DNA from 4 places in the Peribacillus sp. FSL E2-0218 genome. Region 1 is predicted to be linked to each of the others. Evidence: riboswitches for the same ligand, from Rfam matches in the RefSeq annotation. Region 1 holds a riboswitch; each other region holds the start of a gene.
The links. Region 1 has a riboswitch for S-adenosylmethionine ahead of metK (methionine adenosyltransferase). Riboswitches for the same ligand answer to the same signal wherever they lie in the genome.
Positions count from the first base shown of each region.

Region 2: it holds a riboswitch for S-adenosylmethionine, as region 1 does, so the genes downstream of both, MHI53_RS12635 (YezD family protein) here and metK (methionine adenosyltransferase) in region 1, are expected to answer to the same signal.
Region 3: it holds a riboswitch for S-adenosylmethionine, as region 1 does, so the genes downstream of both, mtnW (2,3-diketo-5-methylthiopentyl-1-phosphate enolase) here and metK (methionine adenosyltransferase) in region 1, are expected to answer to the same signal.
Region 4: it holds a riboswitch for S-adenosylmethionine, as region 1 does, so the genes downstream of both, MHI53_RS06925 (Fur-regulated basic protein FbpA) here and metK (methionine adenosyltransferase) in region 1, are expected to answer to the same signal.

Region 1 covers NZ_CP150304.1:4,557,550-4,561,762, reverse strand. The annotation lists gene pckA (phosphoenolpyruvate carboxykinase (ATP)) at 4-1,590, opposite strand; SAM riboswitch class I at 1,935-2,097, shown strand; gene metK (methionine adenosyltransferase) at 2,261-3,454, shown strand; gene MHI53_RS21950 (gamma carbonic anhydrase family protein) at 3,603-4,121, opposite strand.
Region 2 covers NZ_CP150304.1:2,623,501-2,627,713, forward strand. The annotation lists gene sat (sulfate adenylyltransferase) at 1-939, opposite strand, end outside; gene MHI53_RS12630 (phosphoadenylyl-sulfate reductase) at 969-1,673, opposite strand; gene MHI53_RS12635 (YezD family protein) at 1,859-2,002, opposite strand; SAM riboswitch class I at 2,152-2,261, opposite strand; gene ssuE (NADPH-dependent FMN reductase) at 2,496-3,032, opposite strand; gene pdxT (pyridoxal 5'-phosphate synthase glutaminase subunit PdxT) at 3,450-4,049, opposite strand; gene pdxS (pyridoxal 5'-phosphate synthase lyase subunit PdxS) at 4,051-4,213, opposite strand, start outside.
Region 3 covers NZ_CP150304.1:2,863,483-2,867,695, forward strand. The annotation lists gene MHI53_RS13720 (methylthioribulose 1-phosphate dehydratase) at 1-489, opposite strand, end outside; gene MHI53_RS13725 (2-hydroxy-3-keto-5-methylthiopentenyl-1-phosphate phosphatase) at 486-1,145, opposite strand; gene mtnW (2,3-diketo-5-methylthiopentyl-1-phosphate enolase) at 1,152-2,384, opposite strand; SAM riboswitch class I at 2,490-2,642, opposite strand; gene MHI53_RS13735 (pyridoxal phosphate-dependent aminotransferase) at 2,746-3,918, opposite strand; partial or broken gene MHI53_RS13740 (carbon-nitrogen family hydrolase) at 4,016-4,213, shown strand, end outside.
Region 4 covers NZ_CP150304.1:1,443,102-1,447,314, forward strand. The annotation lists gene thiD (bifunctional hydroxymethylpyrimidine kinase/phosphomethylpyrimidine kinase) at 1-737, opposite strand, end outside; gene thiW (energy coupling factor transporter S component ThiW) at 706-1,230, opposite strand; gene tenA (thiaminase II) at 1,243-1,932, opposite strand; TPP riboswitch at 2,026-2,130, opposite strand; SAM riboswitch class I at 2,280-2,383, shown strand; gene MHI53_RS06925 (Fur-regulated basic protein FbpA) at 2,545-2,733, shown strand; gene MHI53_RS06930 (aspartyl-phosphate phosphatase Spo0E family protein) at 2,885-3,172, shown strand; gene MHI53_RS06935 (GNAT family N-acetyltransferase) at 3,267-3,773, opposite strand; gene MHI53_RS06940 (GDSL-type esterase/lipase family protein) at 3,991-4,213, shown strand, end outside.

The DNA.
Region 1 (4,213 bases):
ATTTTAAGCGATCGGCCCGCCAAGATCTTCGATTTCATTTGGAACGCTGCCGAACTTCTTGAAGTTTGCACGGAATTGAGCGGCAAGGTCCGTTGCGGATTGCTTGTAAGCTTCAGGATCTGCCCAAGTCTTGATTGGCTGAAGCACTTCGTCCGGAACGCCAGGAACATGAAGCGGGATATTCAAACCAAAGATTTCATCCTTGACCGTTTCAATGTTAGCCAGTTCCCCTTCAAGTGCCGCCTGAACCATGGCACGCGTGTAAGCAAGTTTCATGCGGCTTCCAGTTCCGTATGCTCCGCCTGTCCATCCTGTATTGACAAGGTATACTTTTGCATTGTGCTCGTCAATTTTATCACCAAGCATTTCAGCATAGCGTGTAGCAGGTAGCGGCAAGAATGGTGAACCGAAGCAAGTGGAGAATGTCGCCTCCGGTGAAGTTACCCCTCTTTCCGTTCCAGCTAACTTGCTTGTGTATCCGCTTAGGAAATGGAACATCGCTTGTTCCTTGGACAGCTTGCTGATTGGAGGCAATACGCCTGAAGCATCAGCCGTCAGGAAAATGATCGTATTCGGGTGTCCGGCGATACTTGGGCTCACGATATTATCGATTGCTTGCATTTGGTATGCGGCACGGGTGTTTTCCGTCAATGAACTGTCATCATAATCCGCTTCACGTGTATCCGGATCAACAACAACATTTTCCAAGACGGCTCCAAAACGGATGGCATCGAAGATTTGTGGTTCTTTTTCACGTGAAAGGTTGATCGTTTTCGCATAGCAGCCACCTTCGATGTTGAAAACACCGTTAGAAGCCCAGCCGTGTTCATCATCACCGATCAGCTTGCGATTCGTGTCTGCAGATAAAGTCGTCTTGCCGGTTCCGGACAGTCCGAAGAATAAAGCGACGTCCCCTTCACGTCCTACATTCGCAGAGCAGTGCATTGGAAGGATTCCAGCCTCTGGAAGAAGGTAGTTCATGATCGAGAAGATCGATTTTTTCATTTCACCTGCATATTCCGTTCCGCCGATCAAGATGGTGCGGCGTTCAAAAGAAACGATAATGAACGTTTCGGATTGCGTTCCGTCCACCGCTGGATCTGCTTTGAAGTTAGGTGCCGAAAGGATCGTGAATTCTGCTTCATGGCCTCTTAGCTCCTCTTCGTTTGGACGGATGAATAAAGTATGCGCGAAAAGATTATGCCAAGCATATTCATTAACGACACGAATTGGAAGGCGGGATGATTCTTCTGCGCCAGCGAAGCCCTTGAAAACGAAAATCTCTTCTTTTGCTTTTAAGTAGTCAATTACTTTATTATATAGTTTATTGAACACATCTTCCGAAATTGGCTGGTTCACTGGACCCCAATCGACTTTATCTTTTACGGATGCTTCCTCGACGATATATTTATCTTTAGGTGAACGGCCAGTATATTTGCCTGTTTCTGCTTTTACTGCTCCAGTTGAAGTTAAAACCCCTTCATTCCTGCTTAATACCTTTTCGACCAATTTAGGAACTGAAAGCTGAGTTTGCACGTTGTTTCCTGTTAATAACTGGTGTAACTCATTAGAAACGTCTACAGAATTCATATATGAGGTACCTTCCTTTGTTTAAGTTTTATATTACAATTAGTATAACACATTTATTTAAATAGTCTATACTATATCATCTGAATTGTGATAATTTTCATCTGGTTAGATTCATCATTTTAAATGGGCAGGAACCATGCCGGGATTCCTGCATATGCTTTAATGAAAGTCGATTTCCCCTTTATTATAGGAAGTACTAATCAATCTCATGCGCCTGAAAGTCCTTTGATGGCGGGGGAGCGAACTTTGTTGTGCCCGATTTGGCCGTTGACCGGAAATGTTCTTGATAGAAAATCATTGACAAATTCCGACCCAATACGATATTATCTTAAATTGTACGGATTCTCTTATCCCGAGTTGGTGGAGGGACAGGCCCTTTGAAACCCAGCAACCTGCCATATTGAACTTGACCAAAAGAGCAATCGCCGAAAATAAAGCGGTGTTCTTCAAGGAAAAGTGGTGATGGTGCTAACCTGAGCAAGGTAAAAAACCCTTGAACGATAAGAGTGAAAGGATAGAAGACAGAATGTTAAACCTTTCCTCATTTTCCAGGGAAGGTTTTTGTGTTTTTTAATTAATTCTGTGTCTATAGTTGAAGCTAATAAGGGAAACGAGTTCCGTAAAAAAATCAGGCTTATGCCTACCACATACTAACTTCCAAGGAGGAAATATGATGTCAAAGAAACGTCTATTTACTTCTGAATCTGTTACAGAGGGCCATCCGGACAAGATTTGTGATCAGATTTCAGATTCCATTTTAGATGCTATCCTTGCTAAGGATGCAAATGCACGTGTTGCGTGTGAAACAAGTGTAACGACAGGTCTTGTGCTTGTTGCTGGTGAAATTACAACATCCGCTTACGTGGATATTCCGCGTATCGTCCGTGATACGATTGCGGGAATTGGCTACACTCGCGCGAAATACGGCTTCGATGCTGAAACGTGTGCTGTATTGAGCTCGATCGATGAGCAGTCTGCCGATATCGCAGCTGGCGTCGATAAAGCTTTGGAAGCACGTGAAGGCAACATGTCAGAGGAAGAAATCGATGCAATCGGTGCAGGGGACCAAGGTCTTATGTTCGGATTCGCTTGCAATGAAACAGAAGAGCTTATGCCGCTTCCGATCTCATTGGCCCATAAGCTTTCATTCCGCTTGGCTCAAGTACGTAAAGATGAAACGCTTGCTTACTTACGCCCGGATGGAAAAACACAAGTAACTGTGGAATATGATGAAAATAACCGTCCTGTACGTGTAGATACGATCGTCATCTCAACACAGCATGATGCAGAAATCACGCTTGAGCAAATTCAAGCCGATTTAAAAGAGCATGTCATCAAAGCGGTGGTTCCTGCTGAATTGATCGATGCTGAAACGAAATACTTCATCAACCCGACTGGCCGTTTCGTAATTGGCGGACCTCAAGGGGATGCAGGTCTTACTGGCCGTAAAATCATCGTTGATACGTACGGCGGATACGCTCGTCACGGCGGCGGTGCATTCTCTGGTAAGGATGCTACGAAAGTTGACCGTTCTGCGGCATACGCTGCACGCTATGTTGCCAAAAACATCGTGGCAGCTGGCCTGGCCGATAAAGCCGAAGTACAATTGGCTTACGCTATAGGTGTGGCAGAGCCTGTATCGATCTCGATTGATACATTCGGAACGGGCACTGTTAGCGAAGACGTCCTGGTTGACCTAGTTCGCGCTAACTTCGACCTTCGCCCAGCAGGCATCATCAAAATGCTTGACCTTCGTCGCCCAATCTATAAGCAGACAGCTGCATACGGACACTTTGGCCGTACCGATGTCGATCTTCCGTGGGAACGCACGGATAAAGCAGAAACTTTAAAAGCACAAGCATGATCCAGATGGAAAAGGTGCGCCGCTAATTGCGGTGCACCTTTTTTTGGTAGGATTAATTTGGTTTGCAGAGGGAATAATTCAATAAACCCACTGAGTGATTTACCAGAGGATATTTGGCGTGTATTAGAGGCATGGACAAGCCCCTAGTTTATTTTATTCGGTCTGCTGTTTTGTAGTATTGTCCTTTTTCGGCATATTCGCGCACGATCCGTTCCATGTCCTGACGATCTTCCGCATTGATTTCGCGGATCACTTTGGCCGGGCGTCCGAATGCCAACATATTCGGCGGGATCACTTTGCCTTGGGGAACGAGACTGCCGGCACCGATAAAAGCTCCTTCACCGATTTCGGCTCCGTCAAGTACGATCGAGCCCATGCCGATCAAGGCTCCTTTACGGATTTTACAGCTATGTAAAATGACCTGATGGCCAATGGTTACTTCATCTTCAATGATCAATGGATGATTGGGGCTTTGGTGGAGGACACTATTATCTTGGATACTGACCTTTTTACCGATGATGGTTGGGGCCACATCACCGCGGATGACGGAATTGAACCAGATTGACGATTCGTCGCCAATTTTCACATCGCCTGTCACGACTGCATTCTCCGCAATATAAGCGCTTTCGGAAATCTGTGGTTCCTTGCCTTTGAACGGATAAATAATCATTTTCAATCATTTCCTTTCCGAAGTGAATGTTTTTATGTATTATTTTAATATACCGTATGCAAATACACTTGGCTATTTATAATACGAAT
Region 2 (4,213 bases), 1.9 Mb from region 1:
TAACAGTGTGATGCCTAGCTCATCCGCATTAAAATTACCGAAGATTTTTTGCGCATCATATGTGCCATAATAATCGCCAACCCCCGCATGATCACGCCCGACAATAAAATGAGTGCAGCCATAGTTTTTACGGACCATCGCATGGAAAATGGCTTCCCTCGGCCCTGCATATCGCATCGCAGCAGGGAAAACGGCAAGCGAGACTCGATCCTCAGGATAGTACTTTTCAAGCAGCACCTTATAGCTTTCCATCCTCACATCTGCCGGAATGTCATCGGATTTGGTGGCACCTACTAGCGGATTCAGGAATAAACCGTCAACGATCTCCAGAGCTGTCTTTTGGATGTATTCATGTGCACGATGAACAGGGTTCCTTGTCTGGAATCCGACAACCGTTTTCCAGCCCTTCGCTGCAAAATCTGCCCTTGTCTCGACAGGGTCCAAATAATGGGCATGGAATTGGGTACGCTCGATTCTTTTGACCAATTTTATTTCTCCGCCGGCATATACGTTTCCGCGGTCATATAAATTTTTCACACCTGGATGCTGCTCGTCATCCGTTTGATAGACCCATGTTGCTTCCAATTTTTTATCCGGAGTGAAGATATCGGAAACGGTAAGGACTCCATATGTTTCCCCCTCATGAGTCAGCTTGACTTCCTCGCCGATAGTAAGGGTCTTTGCCGCCGCTTCAGTTAAGGGCAGTGTAATCGGAATGCTCCAAACGTGGCCGCTGCTTAGCCTCATCGTCTTGACAACAGCATCATAATCTCTTTTCGAAAAGAATCCTTTTATCGGGCTGTATGCACCCGTACCGATCAACTCAAGATCGCTTAATGCGATGGCATCAATTTCGATCGAGTTTGTTATTTTACTAATATCATATGTTGGTTCCCAAAGATCAATTAATGTTCCTCCGTGAGGCAGACTGATTGTCATGCTAATTTCCCCCTATGGTTTCTATTTATTTAGGATAAATGCAAGCCGCATTCCGTTTTTTGAGCGCCTTGCCAGCGGCCTGAACGTAAATCATCCGCATTTATGGCCGGTGTTGTGCATGTTTTGCATCCGATACTCGGATACCCGTTATCATGCAGGATATTATACGGCAGTCCATTTTTGTGTGCGTACCGCCAAACGTCCTTCCATGTCCAATGAATCAGTGGACATATTTTTATCGACTGAAACTTATTATCCTTGTTGATATACTCGGTCATAGCCCTTGTTTCGGATTGCTCGCGCCGCAGTCCGGACAGCCAAGCCGTTGCCGTTGAAAGCACATCGGTAAGCGGAGTGATTTTACGGATATGGCAACACTTGTTAGAGTCGTTAAGCCATAGTTCATCTCCATATTCCGCAGCTTGTTCCTCAAGCGTCAAAGCAGGTTTCTTCATCTCGATTAAAAGATTCGGATATCTTTTTTTCACTTGATCGATCAATTGGTACGTTTCTTCAAAATGGACATCTGTATCGAGGAAAACGATTTTGGCCGAAGGATTGACCTTTGCCAGTAAATCTGTAAGCACAATGCCTTCTATCCCAAAGCTGCAAGCATAAATGAGCTTATTCCCGTATTCCTCATTAGCCCATTGCAGTACTTCTAAAGCCCCTTTAGTCTCACTACCTTCAGAAAAGACCGGTAAAAAATCGGGATTGAAATTTTCATAATTAATTAATGCAGCCAACTTTATAGCCCCCTCTAAAAACTTTCTTGCGAATCATTGGCCAGAGTAACAGGTAATCGGAGCCCACAGTAATTTGTTCAAGTTTAAGTGATTCTAGGAAAAAGAGACGAATCTAACCAATACTCTCTTTATATCAGTTAAACACGCCTCTAGTTTTTCTAGTCAGCAGCTGCTTATTTAATTCTCAGCTTTTCATTTCTTTCCATTTGAATGATTTTACCATCTTGGACAATAAGTGTGATGGATCCGTATTTCATTAAATGAAGCATTTCTTGGAGCCGTTCAAATATTTCCTCAAGCTGATTCTCTTTATCCAAAATAGTTCCCCCCTAAGAAAATCGACGAATTGTTATTTTCTTAAATTTATATAATTCCACACAGCCTTACATTGTTATGGTTTATTATAAGTTTTTTGAAAAAATAAAAATCTTTCCATCATGGAAAGATTTCAAGGTAAATAATCGTTACCTTATCTTCCAAAATGGTAAACCATTTTGTTGGATGTAGCACCTTGCATACATCATGCAGGTTGCTGGACTTCAAAGGGCCAATTCCCTCCGTCGCTCTGGATAAGTTTTATTATTTTAAATATTAACATATATTCAATCCATGTCAATGGAGTTTTCTTATAAAACAACTTGGATTAATTAAATGGTTGAATTGTCATTATTATACACACTACTCTCTTGTTATATTTATGTTCATGAATATGAAAATGGACCCATTTTTTAGAGTCCCTCCGGAGAACGGGTCCATTTTCATAATTTTTGCTATCCACGATTAAAATCAATTCGCAAAAACGGAAACAAATCACTCATTTCTTAATTGAATCGCTTCTACAAATTCTTGAACCTGGCCCTGAACGCGATCAACCAAGTTCAAATCTTGAATCGGGCTTTCTGGAGCCGTTTTGTCTATTTCCTTATCGACGAAATAAATGCCCTGCAATGGCTCGCCTTTCAAAATGGAAATTAACGGCTTAAGTGCGTAATCTATTGCCAATAGATGCCTGTGACTTCCGCCAATCATGATCGGAAGCACTGGCTTTCCCTTAAATGCGCTTTCCGGCAACAAATCAATCAATGCCTTCAATACCCCTGTGTAGGAGGCCTTATAAACAGGTGATCCAATGATGATCCCCCTAGCTTTTGAAATCTTTTCCGCAAGCTTTGAAATGTCCTCACTATTATATTTGCCTTGGAATAAATCATCTGCTGAAAAGTCGGTAATTGAATAATACGCTGTGGTATAACCTTCCTTCTCAACTAATGACTGAATATGTTTCAGTGAAATGTCCGTTCTGGATGGAATCGCAGGACTACCTGATAATATGACAATTTCGCTCATGTACATTTCCTCCTATTATATGATTTCAAATCAGCATTACCCATCATGGTTTTTTCTGCTCGCATTTTTATCGTAATAGTCTGAAAAATGGAAGTCAAATCCTAACCCTTGGCTAATTGTCGTTCTTTCCCTCTTTCTATCAAAACAGGTCTGCAGCTTCTTCATGGTCCCCCACACCAAAAGAATATCCATCTATCTATTAAAGGACTCCCGCATAACAACGCTCGTCCAAGTGAGACAACATGGATGACGAGGGCAGCAAGTGCCTGAAGTGAAAATCGACAATCCACCAAAATTGGGGGAAAAGTCATGCCATGATATTTATTACCGCTGCTTTTTTCCATAGTCATAAAAAAAACTGTAGACAAACTCTCTATGAAAATGAGTTTGTCTACAGTCTGAGCTCCCCTTTGCTTTTTAGCAGGTTTTCAGTTCCGCTTCCTTCAGGGATTCTTTTACCATATTAATGAAAATTTGCATATAACGATTATCACCCGTTAATTCGGGATGAAAAGCACTGACAAGGACCTGTTCCTGTCTTGCTGCCACCACTTTTTGATCATATTCAGCCAAAATCTCTACATCTGCCCCAACTCCATCAGCATATGGCGCACGGATGAAAACGGCTTTGAATGGTTCTTCCATTCCATTGATTGCTAGGTCCGCCTCGAAACTATCACGTTGACGTCCAAACCCGTTTCTCTTCACGGAAATATCCATCAATTCAAGATAAGGCTTTTCATCACCAGACAACCTATTGGCTGCCAAAACCATTCCCGCACAAGTGCCGAAGATTGGTTTCTTTTGTTCAAAGAAAGTTTTGATTGGTTCCAGAAAGCCATAGCGATCCATAAGCTTCCTCATCGTCGTGCTTTCCCCGCCAGGTATGATCAAGCCATCGATTTCGTTTAACTGTGACGGTTTTTTGACGATTATTGCTTGCGCACCGGCTGAATCGATTTGGTTCAAGTGTTCTTCAACTGCTCCCTGTAATCCTAAAACCCCGATCGTTATCATTTTACCAACCACGTTCCTGCATACGTTCTGCTGGAGCCAGTTTAGAAATGTCGATTCCTTTCATTGCACTGCCTAACTCTTTTGATAAGCGGCCTATTAATTCGTAATCAGTGAAATATGTAGTAGCTTGAACGATTGCCGATGCGAATTTTTCAGGAGTCTCT
Region 3 (4,213 bases), 1.7 Mb from region 1:
GGCACCGCAATCTTCTTGGACATGCAGGTTGAATTTTTCGGCTAACAAAGGAATATCCGCATGGTTATAGATGATTGGAATCCTGAATTCCGAATCTTCATCCCATCTTCCTGTTGCTTTAATGATCTCATGATTCCGAAAAGTTACGGAACCTTCATCCCCATACAATTCGGAGACTACATTATTTTCCACTGTGTGGACATGGAGTACGCAATTCGCTTTGGTTTTTTCGTAAATGACGGTATGGAGTAAAGTTTCGGCCGAGGGCCTTAGCTCCGTCTCCTCCACGGGGTTTCCTTTCAGATCCACCAAGTTAAAGTCCGAATCCGATTGCTTTCGCTTATCCTTACCGCTGGCCGTAATATAAAAGCTTCGGCTATCGGGCTCGCGGATGGAAAGGTTTCCGCTTGTTCCCATGAACCAATCCCTTTCCGCCAGTTCTGCTTTAATTTCCGCCAGCTCCAGCCACTCCTTCGTACCGGTGTTCATGCTTTTACCTCCTCACGCTGCTTTAAAATGTCCAATACATCATAAAACGTTTCAAAACCATGATGCGGCAATCCTTCATTTACGCATTTCTCAAGCAATATATCACGGGCTATGACAAGATCCGCCTGCTTAGCCGCTTCAAAATCAGTCACGGAATCACCAATTACATATATATAGTCATCCGCACCTGCCATTTGCCTCATAATCGTAGGCTTACAGCAGCCGCACTCATTATCACATTGGTCATCACAAGCATGCGGCCACTCAATATAAATCTTTTTCTTATCAAAGTGGGCATTATTACAAAAAACCGCGTCAGTGGGCAATATGTCCTTTAATAGCGGGGCAATGAAAAAATCCATGCCCCCGCTTACGATGTATAAGGGAATCCCGGCTTGTTCCGTATACTTTACGAACTCACGGAACCCCGGCCGAATGTGCGCTGTCTCCTTCACAAATTGGATGATATCGGCCTTCAGGCCACTATCAAGCAGGGAAAACATTTTCCCCACCCCAGAGGATATGCTGATTTTTTGCTGAAGAACATCATCCTTCAACTTTTCCCATTCCGGGGGAGCGAATGTTTTCATGATGGAAATGATATTATCCGTGTTGGTTATCGTTCCGTCAAAATCACAAAAGATGATCGGTTTCATGATCCTTTACAGTCCTCCCCACAGAACAAGTGCTTTTTTTAGTGCTTCTTCATTTGCCGCAGCCTCAGATAGGTCTTTTCCTTCAAGGACGGCTTCCACAGCAGACCGGAAGGCCTCGGCCCCGCCCTTTGCTCCGTCAGGGTGTCCGTGGATTCCTCCTCCGGCATTGATGACACTGTCCAGTCCAAAATCCTTGATCAAGTCGGGTACCATTCCTGGATGGATGCCTGCTGAAGGAACAGGAAATGCTTTATTCCAGGAAGGTTCGTCTTTCGTCAGTGCACGGGCAATTGCCAATGTCTCCTCTTTTTCAAGTGCGACATTTCCATACGGGGATGGGAATAATGATAAATCCGCTCCCGATAGCCTGACTAATTTACCAAGCAGTAAAGGATAGCCGATCCCATAATGGGAGGAAGAGCCCAACGCCCCGCTAAATGCCGGATGGGCCATGATCGGCAGCTTGATTTGATCATGTTCACTCAGGGCTTGCAATACATCCAAACCATATGTATGGACGTTGAACAATAAAGCGTCTGCGCCCGCTTCTGCCGCCTGCTTTGCCTTATCCAATAATTCAAATGTTTTACCTGATAGATTGACGGCATATAAGGTCCGGTGTCCAGTATGTTCATAGACTTCGTTTAATATTTTCTTGCCGGTCTTAATTCTTTCAATAAATGGCGTCTGTACCTGATCAAAAAGGATTTCATCATCTTTAACAAGGTCGACACCACCCAACGCTTGCTGCTTCAGCTGCTCATTATGGAACGTTAGGTCACGTCCTAATACTCCTTTGAAAATGCTCATGACAAGGGGCCGGTCATAAACTTCAATCTTCTCCCTTATGCCGGCAATGCCGAATCTGGGACCTGGGAATGCTTTCTGGATATCTCCGACAAAATCAAGGTCGATCAGTTTAATCGCACCGTCCAAGGACAGTTTTCCGAAGACCGTCGTCAAAATGGCTGGCAAATCATTGGAGAAATTCGCTGCCGGATAAGCGATTTTAATGATCGCGCGGTACACCTTACGATCAAAATAACGGTTTGCCCTCTCTTCTTCCGCAAGCGGCGAAACGGAGACGACGCGCCCCTTATGTTTTTCCAATTGCTTTTGGACCAACTGGGGCAGGTCCGTCCATGTCCCTACAGTCAGGCCCAAGGCAATGCCTTCTGCTTTTTTCTCGTGATTCCCATGAAAATCATGAATTAAATAAGTGGCGATTATCTCGCTCATTTGATCACTCCTATAACACGTTAGTAAACTCACGAAGTCATAAACCTGAACGTTTTTGGAATAGCAAAAGCCCCTTCATGACGAAGAGGCTTTAAAAAAGCCATCTTCTTATCCCCCAGCCAATGGCTGCAAGAATTAGCACCGTGCCCTGTGGACTAGAAGAAAGTCCGGCGGAGGATTCCGCCCCATCTTACAATGGAATTACGGTCGGTTGCTGGGCTTCATCGGGCTAGTCCCTCCACCTGCTCAAAATAAGAAAACGCTGATATATAAGTACGTGTTAGTTTCGAAAGATTAAGAATTTATTTTGTATTCTGACATGTAATCCATACTTTGTCAATAAGTTTTTAGTTCGCTTAGGTTAAAACAGATTTAACTTGCGTATCCGCTCGACAGCCTCCCCGAGCCGTTCCTCGGAGGTCAAAAGCCCGACCCTGACATAGCCTTCGCCAAATTCACCGAATCCATTACCGGCAGCCACGGCCACATGGGCGTGGGTTAGTAAATGATCGGCAAAACTCTCCGAGGTGAATCCTGCCGGTATTTTAAGCCAGGCAAAAAACGATGCTTCCGGAGCCTTAACCTCCCAGCCGAGGGCACGTAATCCCTCAATGAAAACATTCCTGCGCCCCTCATATACCTTCACTAATTCGGCCACACACTCTTGCGAATCAAGCAAAGCAGTTGCCGCCGCCTCCTGTATCGCCGGGAAAAGGCTCACATATAGGTGGTCCTGAAAAAGTTCAAGAGCTTCGATGACACTTTTGTTACCAACCGCGAACCCGACTCTCCAACCAGCCATATTGTACGTTTTCGAAAGTGTATATATTTCGATCCCAACATCCTTTGCTCCCTCTGCCTCGAGAAAGCTAACCGGTTTTTTCCCATCGAAGCCTATGGCTCCATAAGCAAAATCATGGACCACACATATTGAATGCTTTTTGGCATATGATACGGTTTCGGTAAAGAATTCTTTCGTTGCGGATGCACCTGTAGGATTATTCGGATAGTTCAAGAACATCATTTTCGCTTTATCCAGCACATCTTTATGTATAGCTTCATAATCCGGAAGAAAAGCATTTTCCTCCTTCAACGGCATCCTTTCAATTTCCGCTTTCGCCAGGACGACACCTGAAAGATAATCGGGATAACCGGGATCTGGAACGAGAATCGTATCGCCTGGATTCAATAAACACTGGGGCAATTCGACGAGTCCTGCCTTTCCGCCGAATAGAATGGCTATTTCACTATTCGGATCAAGCTTTACGCCGTATTCCCGTTCGTAGAAGGCAGCTGCCGCATCTTTTAAATATGGATGTCCCCTGAACGGTGAATATTTATGGTTGATCGTTTTTTCAGCAGCAGCCTGTAAACTTTTTACGATTTGCCCAGGCGTCGGCTGATCGGGATTCCCTTGGCCCAAATTAATGACATCATGCCCTTGCGCAGTAATTGCATTGACCTTTGCGACCAATGAAGCGAAAAACTGCTTGGGAAGTTGCTGAAGCTGTTTCGACTTTTCGAATTGCAACATTTATTCACCTTCTCTGAAATTTCTTGAAATTCTAGTCACAAATGATATATGTTTATCATAATCTTGTAAAGCATTTTTACCTTTGGAGGTTTTCAAAATGAAATGGAAAATGGCTTGCATCCAGATGGATATAGCATTCGGAAAGCCTGATCTCAATTATCAGCTGGCCGAACAATGGCTGGAAAAAGCCGTGCACGCAAACGCAGATATCGTTATTTTACCAGAGCTATGGACTACAGGCTATGACTTGACCAGATTGAATGAGATTGGTGATGAAGAGGCAGAAAAGACGATC
Region 4 (4,213 bases), 2.1 Mb from region 1:
ATTGAAAAACTATTCCGTATCGCTTCGGAGATATACAGCTTGGCCTGCACGATCGACTCTTGCAGCGATTGTCCATTAGCCAAGTTGGATGCAATGGCGGAGGAGAGGGTACAGCCAGTCCCGTGAGTGTTTTTCGTATGGATTCTTTCTCCTTTTATCCAGTGAAAGTTCTTTCCATCATAAAAGAGGTCGTTTGGGTTTCCCTCTGCATGCCCCCCTTTAAGTAAAACGGCATTGGAACCCAATTCAATCAAGGATAAACAAGCCTTGTAAAAGTCTTGCTCCGTTCGAATCGATAAACCAGTAAGTACCTCCGCCTCCGGTACATTAGGGGTGATGAGCGTTGCAAGCGGGAGCAAGTTCGTTTTTAGGGCAGTAACGGCTTTTCCGTCCAGCAAATGGTGGCCGCTTTTGGAAATCATGACTGGGTCAAGGATGACGATGGCCGGTAAGTAGGTATTAAGAGCTTCAGCGACTGTTTCGACGATTTCTTTTGAACCAAGCATGCCGATTTTTACTGCATCGACGTGTATATCTTCGAAAACGGCAGCCATTTGATCAGTGATGATATCCGTGTCGATCGCCTGAACGGAACGAACTTCCTTTGTGTTTTGTGCAGTGACGGCCGTGATGACGGACATCCCGAAGATCCCATGTGCAGAAAATGTTTTGATATCGGCTTGTATCCCTGCGCCGCCCCCTGAGTCAGAGCCTGCGATGGTTAATGCTTTTTTCATGGAAAAACCCCTTCACATAAGTATTTTTCAATAATATTTTCAGTAAAATGAAAGCGAAAATGGCACCTGCCATTGAACTAAGCATAAAAGCTGGCATAATGCCAAAAAGAGCTGCTTTTTCCCCTAAGAGGAGTACCGCGATCGGATAACAGGCAAGCGAACCTAGAAGGCCGGTCCCCGTCACTTCCCCTAGACAGGCGAAAGTCAATCGCTTGGTTTTACGGTAAAGGAACGCAGCCAGCAGTGCACCGATCATACTGCCAGGAAAGGCGAAAAGTGATCCCGTACCAGATATATTTCTCAACAAGGAAACGAGGAAAGCTTGCGTAACCGCATAGGCAGGGCCGAGTAAAACAGCTGTCAGGACATTGGCCAGGTGCTGAATCGGAAAAGCTTTCACAAATCCTACCGGGATGAATATAAAGGAACTGGTTATAGTCGTTATGGCTGTGATCATTGCCGTCAACGTCATTTTTCTGATTGTGTTGATCATCATGTCTACGACCTACAAGGGCCAATCCTGCTCATTTTGAACCATGTCCCAGAATAAATATTCGTAGCGGGAGGTCACCAAGAAGTGCTTTTCCAGTCTCTGCAGTTCTTTTTCAGGCATCCCTTCCGTCAATTCCTCCAATAAAGCAATCAGCCACTTATGTGCTTCACCGAATTCTGGGGAGGAATAGGATTCAATCCATTTTGCATAGGGGTTGTTATCCAAATTCTTGCCATTTCGTTCTTTTAAAAGCAGACCGATTTCATAATAATCCCAGGCACAAGGGAGAAGACAGGCGATTAAATCTGCCAAAGTACCATGTTGAGCAGCATTCAGCATGTAACCCGAATAGGCAAGGGTAGTGGGAGTAGGTTCCGTATCTTCCAATTGCTGTGAAGTAATTCCGAACTCCAAGGCATAATGCCTATGGATATCCATTTCGACCTGTATCGTTTCATTCAAGATTTCCGCAAACTTTGCCATGGTTTCAACATTATGCGCTTTAATGACACCTAAAGCGAAAAGCTTGGAATAATCCATCAAATAGATATAGTCCTGCTTCAAGTAATAAGCAAACTTATGTTCAGGAAGCGTTCCGGTTCCGATAGCTTGGACAAAGGGATGTGAATGGTTCCTTTCCCAAATTTCCTTTGCGCGTGCATGAAGTCTGTCACTGAAGGTTTCTGTTTTAATATTTTTCATGTTCATCCCCCTTTATATGGAAAGATTATTTAGGGCCAATAAAAAACCCCCGTTCCTGAATAACGGAACGGGGCAGATGGATATAGCCGGAATGGGCGATCTCATCCACTTTCCTCCGCCGGTATGAGCCGGTTCAGGTTCAAAGGGTCCGGAAATTACTTCCATCTCAGTCTTGACAAGACTCCCCTAGTGGTGTGCATTGTATGTAATTACTGCCATCATATCAGAAAGCCAAGAAAATGCAACCCGCCTTTGAAAGGGAAGAGAGTGGAAAAAAGGGGAACGAGGCAATTGACTTTTGTGAATTATTGGGATAAGATAATGTTCACATCATTTATATAATTGAATTCTTATCCAGAGAGGTGGAGGGACTTGGCCCTATGAAACCTCGGCAGCAGACCCATATGGGAACTGTGCTACATCCAACAAGCGATCGCTTGGAAGATAAGAAGAGCCGTCCGGACCCTGTCAGCCTCTTCTTTAATTGAAGAGGCTTTTATTTTTGTAAAATAGTGTTTAAGGACATAATAGAAAAGGTATATATAATTTGGTGAAATTGAAACTTGTTAAGGTAGCTTAGGCTTTAAGCTGACAAGGAAAGGAGCCATTAATATGGCAGAAGTATTTAAGTGGATCGAACAGAGGAAGGCGTTGCTGATAGAAGAGCTATTGGCGAAGGGTGTATACAAAACCTCTGATGAAAGGCACCTTTATGATGCCCCTTTAAAAGTATTGGAAGATGAATATAAGATCGTTATAAATAGGTCTGATAGCGAGTCTCCTACAGAATGGATGACATAGCAAGAAGCAGGCGATCATTCAATAAAGATCATGTATATAGAAGTATAGAAGGAAGCATTCGCAGTGTACAGTGGTGAATGCTTTTTTATATGGAAAGATTGTTGTCACAAAAAATACATATTTTAAGGATATTATAGGAGTTTTGTCACATTTGACCGCTAAAATAACACATTTTTACCACTCGAAAATAGTTGATTTTAACTACGAGTTTCATTATGATGGAAAGTGTAAAAATATTGAATATATGGGAGGTGTATATAAATTGCTTTCCAAAAAGGTTACCCCTGAAAGAATAGAAGAGAAGAGACAAGAGATGATGGAGTTGGCAAATATTTTTGGTATAAACAGTCTTCTGACGATTCAAGCTAGTCAAGAATTGGATATCCTTTTAAACGCGTTAACGAAGAATAGGAAAGCTGAATATTCAGGAAATTCCTAGGTTTTCTTGAATTCGTGAATCTGGTATACACATGATGGTGGAGTTTTCCGTGTAAACAAAAAAACTATTGCTGAAAGCAATAGCTTTTGAATAATCATGCTTCTATACGTTTACCAAGGATGACCAAATCCCGTTCAACGCCATCGAGCTCGGCAACTTGCGGTAAGTGCGCCCATTCTTCAAAACCAAATTTGGAGAAAAGCTTCATGCTAGGTAAATTATGAGCAAATATGAAACCTAATAGAGTCTTCACCCCTAATTTTGGGCTTACTTCAATCGCCTGTTGAATCGAAACCTTTCCGATTCCTTTTCCCCGGAAATAATCATCGATATAGATGCTGATTTCCGCCGTAGCATTGTAGGCGGGCCTTCCATAGAAAGATTGAAAGCTCATCCATCCTGCGGTTTGTCCTTCAAAAGTAATGATATATAGCGGTCTGCTTTCTGAATTATGCTCCTCAAACCATTTAACCCTCGATTGTACAGATATCGGGTCCGTATCTGCGGTGACCATTCTGGAGGCAATTGTGGAATTGTAAATTTCCACAATTTTAGGCAAATCCGATAATTCAGCCTCTCTGAATTGTATGTACTCGTTCATCATAAACTCTCCAATCCATTCCTTTTATTAACATCCAGAAGTTCCTATTGCATAATTTGATAGTGAATTGTGGACATAACCAAATCATCTGAAAGTTTTATATTATCATACACCTTCTCCTCATTATCTGCCAATTCATTTTAATTGTTACTTATGCTCATTTTTGGGTATGTAACATATAAAATGCTTCTTAGATATAAAACAAAAGGAGAAACGAATGAAAAAATTAACTGGATTATTAATGATTGTCCTCATTATTTGTTTTGTCGTATATGAATTTCAGCAGGCTGGGGCGTCGAACCGTGTACAGCGGGTCATGGCTTTTGGCGATTCTTTAACATACGGTAAGGGAGATAAGCATGGGGAAGGCTATGTAAAAGGCTTAAGGGAAGAACTAAACAATCCTGAGTCGGATCAAAAAGTCAGCTTTTGGAATTATG